Regions from separate parts of the Cytobacillus sp. MT66 genome, predicted to be linked through region 1. Evidence: riboswitches for the same ligand, from Rfam matches in the RefSeq annotation. Region 1 holds a riboswitch; the other holds the start of a gene.
The links. Region 1 has a riboswitch for preQ1 ahead of AC1Q59_RS09475 (QueT transporter family protein). Riboswitches for the same ligand answer to the same signal wherever they lie in the genome.
Positions count from the first base shown of each region.

Region 2: linked by a shared signal. The riboswitch ahead of queF (preQ(1) synthase) and the one ahead of AC1Q59_RS09475 (QueT transporter family protein) in region 1 are both predicted to bind preQ1.

Region 1 covers NZ_JBXAFB010000004.1:214,022-217,209, reverse strand. Annotated here, with positions in the region: gene gltB (glutamate synthase large subunit) at 1-1,129, opposite strand, end outside; PreQ1 riboswitch class I at 1,458-1,502, shown strand; gene AC1Q59_RS09475 (QueT transporter family protein) at 1,509-1,994, shown strand; gene AC1Q59_RS09470 (aspartate kinase) at 2,055-3,188, opposite strand, start outside.
Region 2 covers NZ_JBXAFB010000004.1:358,934-362,121, reverse strand. Annotated here, with positions in the region: gene AC1Q59_RS10150 (YhdT family protein) at 1-208, opposite strand, end outside; gene AC1Q59_RS10145 (queuosine precursor transporter) at 474-1,109, opposite strand; gene queF (preQ(1) synthase) at 1,191-1,688, opposite strand; PreQ1 riboswitch class I at 1,796-1,841, opposite strand; gene mscL (large conductance mechanosensitive channel protein MscL) at 2,022-2,396, shown strand; gene AC1Q59_RS10130 (Bax inhibitor-1/YccA family protein) at 2,463-3,104, shown strand.

The sequences.
Region 1 (3,188 bases):
GTGCTGGGCGAAGACCATTGCGGTCCTGCATCGCACCAATCTGCAGACCATCTGTAAAGACAAAAGCTGCAGGTCCATCCCACGGCTCCATTAATTGACTGTTAAATTCATAAAAGGCTTTTAATGAATCATCCATGGAGTCATCTTTTTCCCATGCCTCCGGGACCATCATCAGCGCTGCCTGTGCAAGCGACCGCCCTGAACGGGTTAGGAACTCCAGGCAATTATCAAATGCAGATGAATCACTCCCATTTGCATCGATAATTGGCATAAGGCTTTTTAGTTTTTTACCAAAAACAGATGATTCCATCCTATGTTCCCGAGCGCGCAGCCAATTTATATTGCCGTTCACTGTATTAATCTCACCATTATGAATCAGCATGCGGTTTGGGTGGGCCCTTTCCCAGCTTGGAAATGTATTAGTACTGTAACGGGAATGAACAAGCGCAAATGATGATTGAAAAGCCTCATCCTGCAGATCTAGGTAAAATTCCTGTAATTGCTGCGGAGTAAGCATTCCCTTATATACGATTGTTCTTGCAGATAGACTTGAAACATAAAAGTTCTCATCCCTAGCAAGCTTTTTTTCTTTAATTCTCTTCTCGGCTAATTTCCGAATCAAATACAGCTTCCTTTCAAAGGACTCCTCATCTCTTATTTCCTTGCTTCTGCCTATAAATACTTGCCGGATAAAGGGCTGGCTTTCCTTTGCATTTTTCCCAATACAATTATTATTTACAGGAACGTTCCGCCATGTTAAAACCTCTTGGCCTTCTTCATGAATAATGTGATTTACCGCCTCTTCACATTCCTGTCTTGCCTTACAGTTTTGCGGCAAGAATAGCATTCCAACCCCGTAGCTCCCCTGTTCCTTAGCTTTCATCTCCTTACAAGCTTTTTGAAAAAATATGTGCGGAAGCTGCGTCAGAATTCCCGCTCCGTCACCCGTATCCGAATCACCAGACTGTGCTCCCCGGTGATCTAATCGGCAAAGCATCGAAATCCCCTGCTTTACTGTTTGGTTTGAAGCACCTTGATTTAAATCAGCAATAAATCCAATTCCACAGGCATCATGTTCAAATGCTGGATCGTAGAGTCCCTGTTTATTCGGTATTTTATTTCGCTGCATTCTTACACCCTTTCTCTCCGCTCCTGCGGAATAATTTTTTAATCAATCCCAATAGTCAAAATTTTTAGGGCGAAATTTGAAAGTTCTTATGGATTTTATTGTATTCGTTCGTATCCAATCTGAACAATATCGATTTTTCATAAAACCAATCTATTTTTGATATCAATAATTTTGTAACCGTTCACATTTTTGAATAATTCATCTTAAAAAAGTGATTTCATAACTGGGATGGACATTTTTAAAGAGGTAAAAGAACCATTACTGTCCTTGTATTATTTTCCCAAACCCAACTGCTGCTATTTCTGGTATAATAGATAAGCTTTTAATTCAAGCCGTGGTTCGAAAACATCCCACGATAAAAAACTAAGGAGAGAGGTTTATGAATATAAGGACTTTAGCGGGGAACGGCATACTTGCTGCGCTATATATCGCTGTTTCCATGCTCATTCAGCCGTTTGGGTTTACACAGATCCAGTTTCGTGTATCGGAAATGTTTAATCATCTTGTTGTTTTTAACAAAAAATATATTTTTGGTATGATATTAGGCGTATTCTTAACGAATTTATTTTTTTCACCGATGGTCGCCTATGATCTTATCTTCGGCGTCGGGCAATCACTTCTTTCGCTGTTAATTACCATTCTGTGCTGCAGATTTATTAAAAACCTTTGGCTGCGAATGGCTGTGAACACACTTGTGTTTACTTTTACGATGTTTTTGATCGCCTTTGAGCTCAAGCTGGCCTTTGGTTTACCATTTATGTTTTCATGGCTTACTACCGCCATTGGCGAATTTGTTGTCATGGCTGTTGGAATGCCTGTTATGTATGCATTAAATAAACGAGTGAAGTTTGAAAAATTAATATAAAAAAAATCTGATGCATCAAAAGTATGCATCAGATTTTTTGGTTATCGCATAATTACTATTTTATTGAACGGTTACTTTTGCAAAAAACTCATTATAGAGCGCTTGAACAGCCTTTTTCTCATCTACTTCTTTCACGCCAAACATCATGCTGACTTCGGATGATCCCTGGTTAATCATTTCAATATTAACGTGGGAATCGGCTAATGCCTTCGAAGCTCTGGCGGTTGTACCAATGTTATGGCGCATGCCTTCTCCAACCACCATGATTAATGCAAGACTATGCTCGATCACCACATGATCTGGATCCAGCTCGTTTTGTATGCGGGCAATAATCTCCTCTTCCACACCTTGACCAAACTGATCTTCTTTTAAAATAATAGAAAGGTCGTCAATACCTGAAGGAATATGCTCGTACGAAAGTCCATAGTCTTCCAAGATGGCTAGAAGCTTTCTGCCATAACCAATTTCCCTGTTCATCAAGTATTTGCTTACATAAATACTGCAAAAACCTTCGTCGCTGGCAATTCCAACAACCGGCCCATTTGTATTATCACGCTGATTAACAATTCTAGTACCCTGGGCAGAGGGGTTGTTCGTATTCTTAATATGTACCGGAATCCCCGCACGAAACGCTGGCACAAGTGCTTCATCATGCAAAACTGTAAACCCGGCGTAGGAAAGCTCACGCATTTCCCGATACGTTAATTCCTTAATTTCCTTAGGCTTTTCAACAATAAATGGATTAACTGTATAAACTGCATCTACATCAGTAAAATTTTCATATAAATCGGCTTTCACTCCATTAGCTAGAATGGAACCTGTAACATCTGACCCGCTTCGAGAGAAAGTGTATACTTCACCATCCCGGCTATAGCCAAAGAATCCCGGGAAAACAATGATTCCTGATTTTTCACGCAAAGAAAATAGCTGTTCATACGATTCAGGCAGCACCTGTGCATTGCCTGGTTCAGGAGTAACAATAAGACCGGCATCCTTAGGATTTACATACTGGGCTTCCACCCCCATCTTCCTAAAGAAGGCCGCTACTAATTTTGCATTATTGTCTTCCCCGCTAGCCTTAATTAAATCCATAAATCTGTCAGGATTACTTTTATCTGATGCAAATCTTTCTTGCAAATCCTGCTTGATTTCATCAATAATCTCATTTGGAATATCTAATTCTTCAGCAATTAA
Region 2 (3,188 bases), 140 kb from region 1:
ACATGATAACAAAGCCGGCTACACAGCTGTAAAAAAACCATGCAGGCAAGCCAAATATGTACTGGTACTCATCGGCCGGCTTGGAGCCCATGCCATAGGCAAAGCCAAACCACCAGATGAAATTGATCAGAACGAGACCAACACCGATCCATGCCTCTTTTTCAGCAATCTTAAACCGCGGGTCCTTCTGATTGGTCTTCTTATCCATTTCAACCTCCTGCTAAACACACATGACCTATGCTGAATTAAATAAAAAACTTACCCTTAGTATTCTATCCGAACACCAAAAATTTGCATAGGGGAGCATAAGAAGGTTACCTAAAAATAAAGCACTCACATGCAATTTCATATCTTAAGCTTAAGTACATAAAAAAGAAGCAGGAAACCTCCCTGCTTCACCGCACTAACGCACTGGGGGTCAGGCCCCCAGTAGTTTAAAGCACTAACGCGTCGGGGGACTGTCCCCCACTAGTTTAAAGTGCTGCAGTATTAATTGTTTTTGCTGCTGTTTCTTTTTTGCAAAGTTTAACAAATAAGTATACAAGCGGTGTGTCGAGAAGTGCGACGGTAAATTTAAAGGCGTATTGTGTTAGAATCAGGCCGAACAGCGCGCTGATTGGCATGGTTCCGTAGAAGGCTACAAAGATAAAGACAGTTGTGTCAATCAGCTGACTTGTAACCGTTGAAAGGTTATTTCGCAGCCATAATTTCTTACTGCCATGCTTTTCCTTTAATTTATGGAAGACAAATACGTCTAGGTTCTGACTTATGAAATAAGACAGCAAGCTTGCAATAGTGACACGAAAGCTTCCGCTTAAGATCGTTTCAAATTCTGACTGCGCCTCAAAAAATGGTGCCGCCGGCAGCTGGATGGCCGCATAAATAAAAATTCCGGCAAAAATCTGCGTGATAAATCCAGCAAGAACGGTTTTTCGAGCCGCTTCCTTTCCATATACTTCACCAATAATATCTGTAATTGGGTACGTAAAAACATAAACAATAACGGCTGCCGGGAGCATCGCCCAGCCTCCTAAACTAAAAAGCTTCACAGCTAAGATATTAGATAAAATGAGCAGTCCCGTAAAAGCTGCATTTAAATATAATAGCATTCCCATTCATTCCTCCCCTCAAATTCGGGACAAAGGGCCTATGACGTTCGCGCGGGACAAGGTGCCTGTCCCTCTGTCCTTTTATCGGTTGTCGACGGTTTCTGGGTAGAGATCGTGGTTCATTAGGCGGTTCTCTGCCATTTTTTCATACTTTGTGCCTGGCTTACCGTAATTGCAGTAAGGGTCGATGGAGATTCCTCCTCTTGGGGTAAATTTCCCCCATACCTCAATATATCGCGGATCCATTAGCTCGATGAGGTCATTCATGATGATGTTCATGCAATCCTCATGGAAATCACCATGGTTCCGAAAACTAAATAAATAAAGCTTTAAAGACTTGCTTTCAACCATTTTTTTATCAGGGATATAGCTGATGTAAATCGTTGCAAAATCTGGCTGTCCCGTGATAGGACAAAGACTTGTAAATTCCGGGCAGTTGAATTTCACAAAATAATCACGGTACGGATGCTTATTGTCAAACGACTCCAAAATCTCCGGTGAGTACTCAAACAAATACTTCGTCCCTTGATTGCCCAATAAGGTAATATCCTTAAGCTCCTCTTCTTTTCTTCCAGACATAAAAAAATCCTCCTTTATATGACCGCGCCAATAAAAGAGGTTCACTAAAAGCTCCATAAAAATATAAAAACCATATCCTCTTTGGATATGGTTGATTATTTTTAATCAAAGCCATAGTTTTTTATAGAGGGTGAAGCTATGAACCTCTCCCGCTGGACACGGGAAGTTATGAAGTTTTTCAGGTAGACTAAAACACAGTCTCGTGTACCTGCCGAAAAACATAATAGTGGATAAACAACTTTCTGTCAATAGGACGTTTAAGAGGAATAGACCTTTCCACTATTTACATAGTATAATTAGCAGGATATTTTTAAAGAAAGGTGTTATTACTATATGTGGAATGAATTTAAAAAATTCGCACTCAAAGGAAATGTACTAGATCTTGCTGTCGGGGTAATTATCGGGGCTGCGTTCGGAAAAATTGTTTCCTCTCTTGTTGAAGACATCATCATGCCTCTTGTTGGTCTTCTTGTTGGGGGAATTGATTTAAAAGAATTAGCTTTTACGGTTGGGTCAGCTGAAGTCAAATACGGGATGTTTGTACAAAATGTGGTTGACTTCCTAATTGTGGCCTTCTCAATCTTTATGTTTGTCCGTCTAGTCAATAAATGGTTTAAAAAGAAAGAGGAACCGAAACGTGAAGCACCAAAGGTAGATACAAAAGAGGCTTTGTTAACAGAAATCAGAGATTTATTAAAAGAAAGATAATTTTTTATGAAACTCTTTTTATGGACAAACGTATATTTAGGTAAGAAATATGATGAGGTGAATTAAATGTACTATCAACAAACAGCTAATAATAGTTATATGCCGTCAGTATTAAGAGCATTTGCCCTATCGCTTGCTGTTGCTTTCGCGGGTACAATGGCGGGTGTATTTGTGCCGCCGGCGTTGTTTTTGCCGCTGATTATCTTAGAATTCGTTATGTTAATCTTTGCGTTCTTTATTCGCAGGAAAAAAGCGATGTCCTATACCTTTTTATACGCATTTACATTTATATCCGGTGTAACGACCTACCCAATTGTTTCTCATTATTTAACAGCCATCGGGCCAAATCCAGTGCTGCTTGCACTCGCGACAACCACAACTGTATTTACCGGCTTAGCAATTTATGCATCAACAACAAAGCGTGACTTAAGCTTTTTGGGCGGCATGCTAATGGCAGCATTGCTGGCTCTCATTGCGATATCTATTTTTAATATCTTCTGGCCGTTAAGCTCCACAGGCATGCTTGCCTTTTCATTCATTGGTGTACTGGTATTCAGCGGATACATTTTATTCGATTTCAATCGGATGAAGCACCACGGAGTTTCCGCAGAAGAGGTTCCGCTTATGGCACTAAACCTATACCTGGACTTTATCAACCTGTTCATCAGCATCCTTCGTATCTTCGGGATTCTTGGAAGCAGGGACTAATCTAGACTAGCACCAAAAAGCAGGGGAATTCATTCCCCTGCTTTTTTGCATTCGCCACATTCGGATCACCTTGCCGCTTTAACG